Regions from separate parts of the Paraburkholderia sp. BR13444 genome, predicted to be linked through region 1. Evidence: riboswitches for the same ligand, from Rfam matches in the RefSeq annotation. Region 1 holds a riboswitch; the other holds the start of a gene.
What was found. A riboswitch is a leader RNA that binds a small molecule or an ion and turns the genes downstream of it on or off. The one in region 1 is predicted to bind glycine.

Region 1 (7,927 bases):
GAGTACGAGACAGGGACCGTCGAGATAACGGACCGCTTCACTTTGAGCGGGGTTCAGGCCTGCGGACATCGTTTGTGGATGGGTGAGACGGTTGAGGGCCGCTGAGGTCGGACCGGCGGGAGACGCCGGCCGAAGGCCCGGGACATGCTGCGCGGCTCGATGCGCGCGAGAGGTGCGATGTTAACATGGACAACCGCGATGGACTGCGCGATGGGGTGATGCTCAGCCCCCGGTCCAGCCCACAAATGCCACAATGATGAGATTGCGCGCCGCCGCCGCGGTGGCAAGGCGGCGCGCCGTTCCTCAGGAAGAATCGCATGTCCGCATCGCTGAAGGTTGGATTGATGGGCTACGGCTTCGCCGGCGCGACGTTTCACGCACCGGTGATCGAACATTGCGGACGCGCGAGCGTCGCCGCGATTGCGACCGGGCAATCCGAGAGAGCGCACGCCGACTATCCGCACGCGAAGATCGTCGCCGATCTCGACGCGTTGCTCGCGCTCGACGACATCGACTGCGTCGTGATCGCGACGCCCAACGACACCCACTTCGACCTCGCGCGCCGCACGCTCGAAGCCGGCAAGCACGTGGTCGTCGACAAGCCTGTCACGCTGAGCGCCGCCGACGCCCACACACTTGCCAATATCGCGCTCGCCCGCGGCAAGCTGTTCGCACCCTTTCACAACCGCCGCTGGGACGGCGATTTTCTGACCGTACGCGACCTGCTCGCGCGCGTGGAACTGGGTCGCGTCACGCATTACGAATCGCATTTCGACCGCTTCCGGCCGGGCGTGCGTCAGCGCTGGCGCGAGGATGTGACGCGCGGCGGCGGTCTGCTGTTCGATCTCGGTCCGCACCTGATCGACCAGACGCTCGCCCTCTTCGGCGCACCGCAGACCGTCTCGGCGACGGTGCGCACGCATCGCGACGACGCAAGCGCACCCGACTACGTGCACATCCTGCTCGGCTACGAGGAGTTCGAGGTCGTGCTGCATGCAAGCGCGCTGACCGCGTTGCCGGGACCGCGCTTTGCGATCCATGGAACGCGCGGCAGCTATGTGAAACACGGCCTCGACACCCAGGAAGATCAGCTGAAAGCCGGCCTGCGCCCCGGCGACGCAGGCTTCGGCGCCGGCAACACCCCCGGCGTGCTGCGCGTGCTCGAAGGCGACCAGGAAGTCGAACGTGAATTGCCCACCCGCAACGGCGAGTACGCAGGCTTCTATATTGCGTTGGCCGATACGATCCAGAACGGCGTCGCATTTCCGGTCAGCACGCGCGACGCGGTCGACGTAATGACGATCATCGAACTGGCCGCGCGCAGCTCCGAGCAAGGCGTGCGGCTGCCGTTCGAGCGCATTCGCTGAGCCTTGCCGCTGCGCGTGGCACCGTGCTCGCGCGGTCTGTGTACCGAAAACAGGATGACCTTCCGCGCCGCAAAGGCCGTCGGCGCGGGCCTTTCCTGACGTTCCAGAAAGGAACATAACGTTACAAATTCGCCCGCTGCCGAGTCAGCGGGCGTTCCTCGTCATCCGTTGCTAGCGAGGTAGCAATCGATACGACAACGACTCCTGGAGAATCCATGTCTCGAATCATCCGTGCCCTTGTTGCATGCGCACTGCTCGGCTCCGTCGCCGCCTGCGTGGTAACGCCGCCGCCGGCCCCGCACCCGAGCCCCACTCCGCAGCAGATCGCGGACCAGCGCCTGCATCAGGTCGAGGGCCGCATCGACAATCTCGCGCGCCGTATCGACACTCGGGTGAATCAGGGCTATTACCCACCGCCGCAAGGCGCCGCGCTGCATCACCGCCTCGAGACGATCCGTCAGGAAGCGCGTGACATGGCCTCGCAACACCGTGGCGGTTTGTCCGCGGAAGAACAGCGCGTGCTGAACCAGGAACTGGACAATGCGGCTCATGCGATCGGCGAGTGAGCGCTCCCGGCCCTTTATTTGACAAGCCCCGGCCCGTCGCGTACATTCGCCGCACGCGTCGGGAGAGCGTGCTGGCAAGCGAAAAATCGCAGGCCGCGCCGCCGAAGGGGCACACCCGCAAACTCTCAGGCAAAAGGACCGACCGCGTCGAAAAACCCGTCTTTCGGCGGTTTTTTCGCACTCTGGAGAGCGGCAGTAGCCATCCGCGTCGCACGTCGTGCACCGCAGGCAAGCTGCCCACCGAAGGGGCGCGCGTTTCCCCGTGACGAATCGAGCTCATTGAGCCAGTCGCGGCGGCGCAATCTCTCAGGTATCGAGGACAGAGGGGTCATGCAGAACCACGCTCGCAGGCACAAGGCCGCGAGGCAGTGCGCCGCATGGCCTTTTTTGTTCCGCGAGACGCCCGAGGCCCCATGACCGAACTCAAACACACCCCGCTCCACGCCGCTCACCGTGCGCTCAATGCACGCATGGTCGACTTCGGCGGCTGGGACATGCCCGTCAACTACGGCTCGCAGATCGAGGAACATCGCGCGGTGCGCACCGACGCCGGCATGTTCGACGTGTCCCACATGTGCGTGGTCGACTTCACCGGCGAGCGCGTCCGCGCGTTCTTCGAATACGCGCTCGCGAACAATGTCGCGAAGCTGCAGACGCCGGGCCGCGCGCTCTACTCCTGCATGCTGAATCCGAACGGCGGCGTGATCGACGACCTGATCGTCTATTACTTCGGCGAAGACCAGTTCCGCGTGGTCGTCAACGCCGGCACCGCCGACAAAGACATCGCCTGGTTCGGCCAGCTCAACGCCGAAGGCGGCTTCGGCCTCACCATCACGCCGCGCCGCGATCTGGCGATCGTCGCCGTGCAAGGCCCGAACGCGCGCGAAAAAGCGTGGCAAACCGTGCCGGCCGCGCGCGCCGCGACCGAAGCGCTGAAGCCGTTCAACGCCGCGCGCATCGACGGCACGCCGTTCGGCGAGCTGACCGTCGCGCGCACCGGCTACACCGGCGAAGACGGTTTCGAGATCATCGTGCCCGCTGCGCATGTCGAAGCGCTGTGGAACGCGCTCGCCGCCCACGGCGTGCGCCCGGCCGGTCTCGGCGCACGCGACACGCTGCGCCTCGAAGCCGGCATGAATCTTTACGGCCAGGACATGGACGACAATGTCTCGCCGCTCGACGCCGGCCTCGCATGGACCGTCGACCTCACCTCACCGCGCGACTTCATCGGCAAGAGCAGCCTCGAAGCCGACGGCTCGCGCGCCGCGTTCGTCGGCCTGATCCTGCTGAAGGACAACGGCAAGGCTGCCGGCGTGCTGCGCGCGCATCAGAAAGTCGTCACGCCGCACGGCGACGGCGAAATCACCAGCGGCACGTTCTCGCCGACCATACAGGAATCGATCGCCTTCGCGCGCGTGCCGAAAGGCGTGCAGCCGGGCGACACGGTGCATGTCCAGATTCGCGACAAAGCCTGCCCCGCAAGCGTGGTAAAACTGCCGTTCGTGCGCAACGGCAAGGTGCTGGCGGTCTAAGCGGCCGGCGCACGCCCCCAACATTCAAACCACTACCGAACATACCGTTCAGGAGCATCCGATGAGCATCCCGGCCGATCTGAAATACACCGAATCGCACGAATGGGTCCGCACCGAAGCGGACGGCACGCTGACGGTCGGCATCACCGACCACGCGCAGGAAGCGCTCGGCGACATCGTCTTCTTCGAAGTCCAGGAACTCGGCAAGTCCGTGACCGCCGGCGACACCGTCGCCGTGATCGAATCGGTGAAGGCCGCTTCCGATATCTACGCGCCGGTTTCGGGCGAAGTCATCGAAGCGAACACGGCCGTCGGCGACTCGCCGGACACCGTCAACAGCACGCCGTATGACAGCTGGCTGTTCAAGATCAAGCCGGCCGCCGACGCGTCGCTCGAGCGTCTGCTCGACGCCGACGCGTACGCGAAGTCGATCGGCGCCTGAGTTACTGCCTGATTCACTTTTCGTTTTAACCGTCAGGCGCGGCGCTTGCACAACGGCGCGCGCCGCGCCGCCAGGAACACCCATGAAGCTCGAACACCCGGATCGTCCGATGAACCGCACTCCTCTCTCGCTCGCCGCGCTCGAAGTGCACGACGCCTTCGCCGAACGGCATATCGGCCCGGATGCGGCCGACCAGCAAGCGATGCTCGAAGCACTCGGCTTCGCATCGCGCGCGGCATTGATCGACGCCGTCATCCCGAAGACGATCCGCCGCACCGAAGCGCTGCCGCTCGGCCCCTTCGCGCAACCGAAGAGCGAGGCCGAAGCGCTCGCCGCCTTGCGCGAGCTCGCGGACAAGAACCAGGTGTTCCGCTCCTACATCGGCCAAGGCTATTACAACGCCCATACGCCGACGGTGATCCTGCGCAACGTGCTGGAAAATCCGGCGTGGTACACCGCGTACACGCCGTATCAGCCTGAAATTTCCCAAGGCCGTCTGGAAGCGCTGCTGAACTTCCAGCAGATGGTCACCGACCTGACCGGCCTCGCGATCTCGAACGCTTCGCTGCTCGACGAAGCGACCGCGGCAGCCGAAGCGATGACGCTGCTGCAACGCGTCGGCAAACCGAAGTCGAACGTGTTCTTCGTCGCCGACGACGTGCTGCCGCAAACCATCGAAGTCGTGAAGACGCGCGCGACGCCGGTCGGCATCGAAGTGAAGGTCGGCCCGGCCGCTGAAGCCGCCGACGCCAACGCATTCGGCGTGCTGCTGCAATATCCGGGCGTGAACGGCGACGTGCGCGACTACCGCGCGCTGACCGAAGCGATCCACGCGGCGGGCGGCCATGTGGTCGTCGCCGCCGACCTGCTGGCGTTGACGGTGCTGACGCCGCCGGGCGAATGGGGCGCGGACGTCGCGGTCGGCAATACCCAGCGTTTCGGCGTGCCGGTTGGCTTCGGCGGCCCGCATGCCGCGTACCTCGCGGTGCGCGACGAATTCAAGCGGCAGATGCCGGGACGTCTGGTCGGCGTGACCGTCGACGCGCAAGGCAACCCCGCGCTGCGTCTCGCGCTGCAAACGCGCGAGCAGCACATCCGCCGCGAGAAGGCGACCTCGAACGTGTGTACCGCGCAGGCGCTGCTCGCGATCATGGCCAGCATGTATGCGGTCTATCACGGCCCGCGCGGTCTGAAGACGATCGCGCTGCGCGTGAACCGCGTCGCCGCGCTGCTCGCCGCAGGCGCGAAGCAGCTCGGCTATAAGCTCGTCAACGAAACGTTCTTCGACACGCTTACGTTCGACACCGGCGCACGCACTCAAGCGCTGCTTGACGCTGCCACGGGCAAGCGCATCAACCTGCGCCGCGTGAGCGCGACGCAAGTCGGTCTGTCGATCGACGAAACCACCACGCGCCACGATCTGGCCGACCTGCTCGCGGTGTTCGCGCAAGCGGCCTTCGCGAGCGACGTGCCGCAAGTCGACGCGCTCGACGCCGCGCTGAGCGCATCGAACATCGCGTCGGTGCCGGCCGCGCTCGAACGTACGAGCGCGTACCTCACGCATCATGTGTTCAACCGTCATCATTCGGAGACGGAAATGCTGCGCTATCTGCGCAGCCTGTCGGACAAGGACCTCGCGCTCGATCGCTCGATGATCCCGCTCGGCTCGTGCACGATGAAGCTGAACGCGACCTCGGAAATGCTGCCGGTCACGTGGCCCGAGTTCGGCCAGATCCATCCGTTCGCACCGGCCGAACAGACCGTCGGCTACCGCGAGATGATCGATCAGCTCGAAGAGATGCTGGTCGCCGCAACCGGCTATGCGGCCGTGTCGCTGCAACCGAACGCGGGCTCGCAGGGCGAGTACGCGGGTCTCTTGATCATCCACGCATATCACGCGTCGCGCGGCGAAGCGCATCGCAACGTCTGTCTGATTCCCGCTTCGGCACACGGCACGAACCCGGCGTCGGCGCAGATGGCCGGCATGCAGGTCGTGGTCGTCGCATGCGACGCGCAGGGCAACGTCGATATCGAAGATCTGAAGAAGAAGGCCGCGCAGCACGCCGATAAGCTCGCTGCGATCATGATCACGTACCCGTCGACGCACGGCGTGTTCGAGCAGAACGTCCGCGAAATCTGCGAGATCGTGCATGCGCACGGCGGCCAGGTGTACGTGGACGGCGCGAACATGAACGCGATGGTCGGCCTGTGCGCGCCGGGCCAGTTCGGCGGCGACGTCTCGCACCTGAACCTGCACAAGACCTTCTGCATTCCGCACGGCGGCGGCGGACCGGGCGTCGGTCCGGTCGCGGTCGGCGCGCACCTCGCGCAGTTTCTGCCGAACCAGACTTCGTCGGGCTATCAGCGCGCGGAGAACGGCATCGGCGCGGTGTCGGGCGCGCCGTACGGCTCGGCGTCGATCCTGCCGATCTCGTGGATGTACATCGCGATGATGGGCGCGAAGAACCTGACGGCCGCGACCGAAACCGCAATCCTCAACGCGAACTACGTCGCGAACAAGCTCGCGCCGCACTATCCTGTGCTGTACTCGGGCCCCGGCGGTCTCGTCGCGCACGAGTGCATTCTCGATCTGCGTCCGATCAAGGACACGAGCGGCATCACCGTCGACGACGTCGCCAAGCGCCTCGCCGACTACGGCTTCCACGCGCCGACGATGAGCTTCCCGGTGCCGGGCACGCTGATGGTAGAGCCGACCGAATCGGAGTCGAAAGAAGAGCTCGATCGCTTCATCGAGGCGATGATCGCGATCCGCGAGGAAATCCGCGCGGTCGAGGAAGGCCGCTCGGACCGCGAGGACAATCCGCTGAAGCACGCGCCGCACACCGCGGCGGTCGTGATCGCCGACGACTGGAAGCATGCGTATGCGCGCGAGACCGCTGCGTATCCGCTGAAGACGCTGATCGCGAACAAGTACTGGCCGCCGGTCGGTCGTGCGGACAACGTGTACGGCGACCGCAACCTGTTCTGCTCGTGCGTGCCGATCGCCGATTACGAGTAAGAGCGAGTCAAGGGAAGTCACGCGCGGCGCTGCGAAGGTCCGTCAGCGTCCGCGCGCGATCCTGTTGTTGAAAGCCGCAACCGGCTAACATCACACACCGAATCAGCCTAACGAGGAGTTTCGCATGGCGCGAAAGGTGCGATTGATGCAAAGCCGGGACGAGGCGGCGGGTCTCCGTCCGTGGCGACCCGCTTACGCTGTGCTGCTGGCCGCTGCGGCCGTGCTGCTGCCGCTGCGCGAGGCGCAGGCCGCGATGAATTTCTGCGCGGCGCCGGCGCTGCAAACGAGCGAGCGCACCAATGCCGATCCCGGCGTCAAGGCGCTCGTCGCCAACGTGCAGGCGCATCTGAACGAGCAGCCCCATGCGCTCGCGAAACTGCACACCGAAGGCACGCTGCCGCACGAGGGCATCTACGATCAGAGCGTCGAAGCGCAGAAGGATCTCGACCTGCTGCGCGATGCCGCGCTCGCGTGGCGCGCGACCAGCGACGACCGCTTCCTGAAGCTCGTCGATCGTCTGCTGTATACATGGGTCACGACCTATCAGCCGAGCTTCAATCCGATCGACGAAACGGGTTTCGAAGGGCTGATCCTCGCCTACGACATGACAGCGAGCGCGCTGCCCGTCAAAACGCGCAATGCGGCAATGGCGTTTCTAACGAAGTTCTCCAACGGCTATATCGCACAGATCGACGCGCAGCCGCGGCCGCTCACCGGCACGTTCCGTAACAATTGGCAAAGCCACCGTATCAAGCTGATCTCGATGGCCGCGTTCACGCTCGACAATCGCAAGATGATCAATGCCGCGCAACGGCTGTTCGTCGAGCATATCGGCGACAACATCGCGTCGGACGGCTCGACGATCGACTTCGGCGAGCGCGATGCGCTGCACTACGTCACCTACGATCTGCAACCGCTGGTGACGGCCGCGCTTGCCGCGCGCCGCCACAACCGCAACTGGCTGCAGGAGAAGGGCGCGAACGGCGCGACGCTGCTCGCCG
Region 2 (7,927 bases), on a different contig from region 1:
TCGCCTATGCGCGCGCAATCGCAGACGCGGCCCGTCTGCGTGGTGTCGCGTTTGAACGGGCCAGCGTCACGACGCTTGAATCGAACGCGCTGAACTGGGTGGTTCGCGCGGGCGACCGCGTGTTCAGCGCCACGCACGTGGTTCTCGCGTCGGGCGCGTGGTCGAACGTACTACTGCGCTCTGTCGGCCTTTCAGTGCCGCTGGAAACTCAGCGCGGGTACCACCTGCATGTCCCCCAATCGGATACGCATCTCTCGCGCACAATCGTGCTTGCTGACAGGAAGGTCTTTATCACGCCGATGGAAAGCGGTCTGCGTATTGCAGGCACAGTCGAATTTGGCGGCACTCAGCGCCCGGGTAATGAGCGGCGAGCAACCCTTCTCGAACACCATGCCCGGGCAGGACTGCCATCGTTGAATACGACGCGTGGCGCGACCACGTGGATGGGACACCGTCCCTGCATGCCCGATTCAATGCCCGTTCTGGGTCAGGCACCTGACCGAAAAAATCTCTGGCTTGCCTTCGGACACGGCCACCTTGGGCTGACTGGTTCAGCTCCCACAGCCAAGATTATCGCGGACTGCGTGACAGGCCGGCCGCCGCAGAGGGACCAACTTGGGCGATTCTCTGCAGCGCGCTTCGGCAAACCCGCCGTCCAGGAAGCCTGATTCGGGGGCGCGCTCATCCGCGTACTGCTGCGTCACAGGGTCGTCATCATGACCTGCTTGCCGCCGGCTTGTCCGGTGTACGGTTCCGTGTCAAGCGGGTGGCCTGTTTTCTTCGGAATCTGGTATTACTCGCCGTCCTGATTTTGCGAGTCGTAGTTCGTACTGGCCTCCACCGCTATGGAGCCAGCGGCGCGATTCCAGTAGGGCAGGTACCGTCCGGTAGTATTAGTCCCGGGTGTGCCGACGTACATCTGGTCTTTGCCATCGAACGCATTCGGCTCCGGCGATGCCCAGGAATGACTTGTGGGATTCGAGTGCCGACCGGAGCATGTCATCCGCCACATGGCGGTCAGCAATGCCCCGGGTTCGCATTGCCACCAACGAATCAGCCAGGTTGGCTGCGATATCCATCGTCGCGTCGAGTTCCCCGGCGACCTGAACGGCGTTGGTGCGAGCAAGCTCCTGTGCGTACCGAACAGCCGCATCTTTCTGGGAGGCACCTACACGGATACTGATGCTCGCGATGCAAACAAAGAATCCGGCTGTTACGGCAAGCGCGACGGCCGCGAGCATTTTGGCCTTGAGCGTCACCTTTTTTTTGTTATACATAGGTCACCTCGCGCGTTTTGCGCGTCGTCTGTTCTGGCCGCTGGCGACTGAGCGGCGTTCGACGGGACGCGGTCCCGTAGTCTTTGGATTGAGTTCAGATACGCGAGCGCCACCCGCGTGACCGCGTCAAAAGACAAGGTCAGGCGAGTGGCGATACGTCGGGCAAGGTCAGGCGCTTACGGCCGCACGCACTGAGCGGAGGTGGGAGGACTCAACGCTGTCTGCCAGCAACTCCGCTGTTGCGCACGAGAGCGTCCAGCCGAGGTGTCCGTGTCCGGTGTTGTAGAACACGCCGTCCTGTTTGCCAGGACCAACCTTGGGAAGCATGTTGGGCATCATCGGGCGCAGCCCCGCCCATGGAATAACGCGTGCGGTCGAGCAGTCGGGGAAATAGCGCCGTACCCAGTCGGTGAGGGGCGCGACGCGGTCAGCCCGGATATCCTTGTTGAAGCCGTTGATCTCCGCGGTGCCTGCGACCCGGAAGCGGTCGACACCCAATCGGCTCGTCACGATTTTGGCCGCATCATCGAGCAGGCTTACCCAAGGGGCTGCCTGTTGACTCTTTTCGTCATCGAGGTTGACCGTAATCGAATATCCCTTCACAGGATAGATGTTCACGTGGTCCCCGAACATGGCTGCAAATCGGCGGCTGTGAACCCCTGCACATACAACCACCCCGTCGACCACATCGTTTCGTCGGCGGTCGCCACCAGCAGTCGAGTGGATCCGTAAGCCGTCGGTTTCGCGGGCGATTGAGGTGATGTCAGTGTCGTAGTGGAAATGGACGCCCTTGCGACGACAAGCTTCGGCCAAACCCCGCGTGAATTTGTGGATGTCACCGGTGGAATCCGAGGGTGTGAAGAAGCCGCCGTAGAACTCGCCCCGGAGGGTCGGCTCAATCTGCTTCATTTCCCGTGGGGTGACCGACCTGCGGTCGAGGCCACCCTCACGCAGCAGGACGTTGACCGCAGACGCAGCCTCGAAACCGGCGCGGTCCGCGTAAATGTGCAGAATGCCCCGCTTCTCGAGGTTGAAGTCAAAGCCTTCCTGCTCGGCGATTGCGTACAGATGCTCGCGCGCCATGATGGCGAGGCGCACTGTATCGACCGTGTTGGACTTGTAATTCGGAATCTGGCGCAAGAATTCGCCCATCCACGAGTACTTGTGCCAGGAAGGCGCAGGGTTGAGTAAGAGCGGAGCGTCCGCTGTCGTCATCCATTTGAGTCCTTTGAGTACGGTGGCCGTACTATTCCAGACTTCCGCGTTACTCGCCGAAAGTTGCCCACCATTCGCGAACGACGTTTCCATGGCCGCATAGCGATTCTTTTCGTACACGGTCACGTCGAGACCGCGTTTCGCGAGTGCGTAAGCGGTGGTCACCCCGGTGATGCCGGCGCCGATAACTGCAACTTTTTTCATTTGCACACGTCCAGTCAAAGCTAATGCGGCGTAATCCGCATGCCCCATCTGTCCATGTACCTGAGAGTTTCCTTCTCCGGGGTTTCAACCAGAGAATCTCCTTCGGTGGGCGCCTGATGCGCCGCTCTCCAGATGTTGATGCGACACGGTCCTTTGGCCTGAGAGTTTCCGGGGCGGTTGCTCCGTCGGCGCCGCTGTTGAATCAGCGGTCTCTCCCGTGTTCGCAATGAGATATCAGTGCTGCACCGCAGGCGAAACCCCTGAACGCATCCGGTCCGAGCGTCACGGTTTTTCGCCTTCGGCTTTCAATTCAGGAAGGCATCTTGGCGCGTCGGAATCGTTCCAGGTCGACGCTCGGCATCTCGGTCGTTTCCGACACCGCCGATGTCGCGCCCCGTTTGATGAAGTCGGCGAGTCGTTCGGCGAGCATAATCGTCGGAGCAGTCGTGTTCCCCGAGACGAGTGCTGGCAAGACCGACGTGTCGGTTACACGGAGGCCTTCCAGCCCGTGAACACGGAACGTCGTATCCACAACCGACATGTCGTCCGTGCCCATCCGGCAGGCGCCTGACGGGTGAAGTGCGCCTTGCCCCGTCTCGCGGACGAAACGGATTCGCTCTTCCTTTGTGCGAAGAATACCGCCAGGACGATACGGTGCCCTCACGTACTTGCTCATGGCTTTCTGTGCAAGCGTCTCCTGACCAATCCGGACGCCTTCCGCCAGCACTTCGGCATCGTACGGGTCCGACAGGTAGTTCGGGTCGACGAGAGGCGGCACTGCAGGGTCGGCGCTGGCGATGCGTATCGTGCCGCGTGAGCGCGGACGTGTCTGGTACACGTTCAGCGTCAGACCGTTGCCGCTCGGTGTCTCGTCTGCACCTTCTTCGACGCCAGCGCCCGGCAGAAAGTGATACTGCAGATTAGGAAGAGGGTCATCCTCGGCGCCGTACCAGACGAGTCCGCCTTCGCAGATGTTGGAACTCACCGGGCCGCTACGGAACAGCGCGTATTCGAGACCCGCGCTGACCTGGTTGCGGAATTTCTTGTAGCGGTCGTAACTGTGCTCACCGGTCAGGTCGTAAATGAGGAACATATCCATGTGGTCCTGGAAGTTCTCGCCCACGCCCGGGAGGTCATGTACCACCGACACGCCGGCCTTGCGAAGTTGTTCAGCCGGACCGATGCCGGAAAGCATCAACAGATGGGGGGAGCCGATTGCGCCAGCGGAGATGATGACTTCGCGCTCCGCGCGGACAATCTTCCGTTGACCATTTTCGACGTGCTCCACGCCAACCGCCCGTCCGTTCTCGACGACGATGCGCACCACGCGGGAATCGGTCTTGATGGTCAGGTTCTTCCGGTTGCGCGCCGGATTGAGATACGCGACCGCGGCGCTGCATCGCTTTCCATCCCGCGTCATCGTCTGGTAGAGACCGCAACCCGCCTGCTTTCCGGAGTTAAAGTCCTGGTTGTAGTTGATGCCCATTTCCTGACACGCTCGCAACCAGGCTTTGGTCAGATAGTGGGTGTAGCGCTGGTCAGAAACTCCCAGCGGGCCGCCCGTACCATGCTCTGGGCCGGCGAAGCGCTCGTTGTCCTCTGCCTTTCGGAAATAAGGCAAAACATCGGCATAGCTCCAGCCATCGAGGCCCATCGAAGCCCAGCCGTCGTAGTCTTCCGGGCATCCGCGCATGTAGACCATCGCGTTGACGGAGCTTCCACCGCCAAGCACGCGGCCTTGCACCATCTCTGGTGTGACCATGTTCTGTTGTCGCTGCGGCTGCAGGCGGTAACGGGTCAGCAGATTGCCCTTGGCTGTCTTGAAATACGTTGCCGGCATGTGAATGTAGGGATTGACGTCGCGCGGCCCCTGCTCAAACAACAGGACGGAGACATTCGAATCCTCGGTCAAGCGACCGGCGGTTGCGCAACCAGCTGGGCCGCCTCCGACAACAATGTAATCAACCACAAAACCCTCCTAAGAAAAGCATCGGCCGCCTCGTGCATTAGCGCTGGCAGTCGTCTCCGCGCACTCCGTAAGCGCTGCTGGGAGCGCTACACTGTCTTCTACTTTATACATACAAGCATCGTGCCAAGCGGCGCGTCTCCCTGCAAGTCTTTGATTCTATGGGTGCAGCTGGCATCACTTCTCGGAACTCATGCGTTTGTCTCAATTTTGCGACTTCGCCGCAGCAGCATTGAGACGGAGCCTTTGCCCCGTCTCACAATGCATTGAGACTCGTCAGAACGTATGCATCAAGGCTACGCGATAGACCATCTGATTGCCTGTGGAAGAGAGGTCTGATGAGCCGATGATATGCGCCGAGTCCAGGTCTGTACCGGTTTTTCCGTTCGTGTGCTGATAAGCACCCTGCACATACACGGACGTCCGCTTGCTGAGCAAATAGTTCAGCATCAGCGACACCTGATGCCAGTTCTGACTCGAGCCGCCGCCTGTGTCGTTCAGATTCCCGTGCGTATAGGTATACGCGCCGGCGAGGAACAACGCGGGGTTCAAGAAATATGTCCCGTTGACCTCCACGTTATCGAATTTCCAGGAGGTCCATGTCTGCGTGCCGATGTTCGGCGCGTACCCGTTGGCCGTCGGGTTGTAGACGTCGACGTGCGAGTAAGCCAGCGCGACGTTCGACCCGTCGCTAAACGTCCACTTGACGCCGGCGTCGATGTTCTGCTGATGCGAACCGGTAAAGACGCCGTCGCCTGCTACCGCACCTGTGGTGGTGAGGTTGCTGCCATTCTGGCGTATGTATGCCACCGCGGCGGAGAACGGCCCCGTTGCGTAGGTGACCCCTGCGCTGTATGCCCGGTTGTCAGCAAAGTTCGTCGAGTTGCTGAAGCCGTACACGCCTTCGAACTGGAAGCCCGCAATCGTTGGACTGAGGTACTTGACCGAATTGTTCAAGCGATAGTCGTAGTCGGCGTTGTCGTTATCGAATGGGTGAGCGGCAAGGTCGCCGATAGCGTTGCCTGCCCCCGTAAACGAACTCCACATGTCAACGGTTGCGTCGTACTGCCGCCCCATCGTAAATGTGCCATAGCTCGCCGAGTTCAAACCGACAAAGGCTTGACGCCCGAAAAGGCGGCCGCCCTCATTCAATTGGCCGTTGTTCAAATTCGTGCCATTTTCCAGAGTGAAAATAGCACTCAGCCCGCCACCCAGGTCTTCGGTTCCCTTCAGACCAAAGCGCGTCTCCGACACATCGCCGCTGACCATTGCCCACGCATGGTGGCCGCCCGCATTCGATGTGAAATTGATACCTGTGTCGAGGACACCGTATAAGGTGACGCTGCTCTGTGCATGAGCGGAACTTCCCGCGAAGAAGGCGACGATTGCGGCAGGAAGTAAAAGGCTTTTCATTTGCGTGGAATCCTCTAATTAGAGAACGAGTTTTGCCGTGCGGAGTCCTAATTGGATGTCCGCAGACGACGTTCGGAACGATTAGAAAAGACTACGGCAGCACTGTCGGCTCGTTGGCGAGATAAAGCGCCCATAAGCGCCAATGCGCCACCTTTATTGCAATGGCGGCGCTAATAGAGCATTAACCATGCCAACGCGACGGATTCGTTAAGAATGCTGCAGGACGGCCTTTCCATGCCGCCCGCCCACGTAAATGCGCAGGCTCCAACGCTTAGAGACGGAATCAAAAAGACCCACTGGGGGCTGTTAACCTTCTCGGCAAGCTGTTAACCTTGGCCACCTGAACAACTGGAACCAAGGATGGGCGCGCCGATTGTTGATGACGGACTGTGGACACTGATCGAGCCATTGCTGCCTTCGCTCAAACCCCGGCGCAAGAAGTATCCAGGCCGGTTGCCGGTTGCGAACCGAGCTGCACTGAACGGCATTCTGTTCGTGCTCAAGACCGGTATCCGCTGGCGGGACCTGTCGACCAAATTGGGATTCGGATCGGGGTCAACCTGCTGGCGACGGTTGCGCGACTGGCAGAAGGCCGGCGTGTGGAAGCGATTGCACGAGCTACTGCTGGCGAAGTTACGCGAGGCAGGCGAACTCGATTTCTCACGAGCAGCCGTCGACTCTTCATCCGTGCGAGCTGTGGGGGCGGGCGAAAAACTGGTCCGAACCCCACGGATCGCGCGCGACCAGGTTCCAAGCACCACATTCTCGTAGACGCCAATGGCGTTCCTGTCAGCGCGATCCTCACTGGCGCGAATCGCAACGACGTCACCCAGCTGCTGCCGCTGCTTGACGCCATTCCACCGATTCGCGGCGTACGTGGCCGGCCGCTTCAGAAGCCCAAGGTCATCTACGCAGACCGTGGCTATGACTCCGAGGCGCATCGCCAGAAACTTCGCGAGCGCGGCATCAAGCCGGTGATCGCCAAGCGCCGGACAGAACACGGCAGTGGTCTGGGCAAATTCCGCTGGGTTGTCGAACGTACGCATGCGTGGCTTCACAACTTCCGTCGTCTTCGCATTCGCTTCGAACGTCGGGCCGACATTCACGAAGCACTTCTCAAATTCGGTTGCTCCCTCGTCTGCTGGAACATCTTCAGACGGACGGAGCAGCCTTTTTGAATCCATCTCTTATGAAAGCATCTCAGACATGAGACCATTCTCTCGCCTGAGAGAGCGAAACCGGAGGTGTTGCCGCGCCAGCATCAGTACCCAAGTTCCGGATTCACGACGTTGGCGACCGGTTCGCCTAGAGTGAGGGCGCGGACATTTTTGGCAAACAGTCTGAGTCCGGCTTCAACATAGCCTGTCGGGGCATCGCAAGAGATATGCGGCGTAACAACAAACCTCGGAACGTCCCAAAGAGTTGACTCTGAGGCCAACGGCTCGACTTCGAAGACGTCGGCCACGCAGCCTGCCAATGCATTACGGTTCAGGGCGTCGGTGATTGCGTTGTAGTCCACGACGGCTCCTCGCGCCATGTTGACGATGCCTGCACCCGGCTTGAGCGAGCTTATTCGTCTCGCCGAAATCAGGTTTTGTGTTTCGGGTGTCAGCGGGCATGCGAGGACGACGAAATCGGCATCGGGCAGAACATCGTCGAGTGCATCTTGCGGGACGACGCGATTGAAGCCCTCAGCCGGCCGACCGCTCCTTGACACGCCAGTTACTGACAACCCCAAGGTTCCGCCAGCAAGTGCTACCGCAGTACCAATTCCGCCAGTACCAACCACGAGAAGCTTTTTGTCTGCGACCGGCGAGGTGAATATTGGCTGCCAGCGACGCTGCGACTGGTC

Region 2: another riboswitch for glycine. It lies ahead of AB3X95_RS38315 (D-amino acid dehydrogenase); the one in region 1 lies ahead of gcvT (glycine cleavage system aminomethyltransferase GcvT).

The regions. Positions count from the first base shown of each region.
Region 1 is NZ_JBFPKM010000010.1:20,782-28,708, forward strand. Features, by position in the region: gene AB3X95_RS25875 (UvrD-helicase domain-containing protein) at 1-69, opposite strand, end outside; gene AB3X95_RS25880 (oxidoreductase) at 318-1,367, shown strand; gene AB3X95_RS25885 (hypothetical protein) at 1,583-1,933, shown strand; glycine riboswitch at 1,983-2,085, shown strand; glycine riboswitch at 2,106-2,266, shown strand; gene gcvT (glycine cleavage system aminomethyltransferase GcvT) at 2,347-3,465, shown strand; gene gcvH (glycine cleavage system protein GcvH) at 3,527-3,907, shown strand; gene gcvP (aminomethyl-transferring glycine dehydrogenase) at 3,990-6,926, shown strand; gene AB3X95_RS25905 (alginate lyase family protein) at 7,051-7,927, shown strand, end outside.
Region 2 is NZ_JBFPKM010000029.1:19,139-27,065, forward strand. Features, by position in the region: gene AB3X95_RS38305 (NAD(P)/FAD-dependent oxidoreductase) at 1-668, shown strand, start outside; gene AB3X95_RS38310 (hypothetical protein) at 894-1,277, opposite strand; gene AB3X95_RS38315 (D-amino acid dehydrogenase) at 1,446-2,696, opposite strand; glycine riboswitch at 2,833-2,924, opposite strand; gene AB3X95_RS38320 (GMC family oxidoreductase) at 3,007-4,665, opposite strand; gene AB3X95_RS38325 (porin) at 4,939-6,075, opposite strand; partial or broken gene AB3X95_RS38330 (transposase) at 6,436-6,630, shown strand; gene AB3X95_RS38335 (IS5 family transposase) at 6,675-7,253, shown strand; gene AB3X95_RS38340 (D-2-hydroxyacid dehydrogenase) at 7,337-7,927, opposite strand, start outside.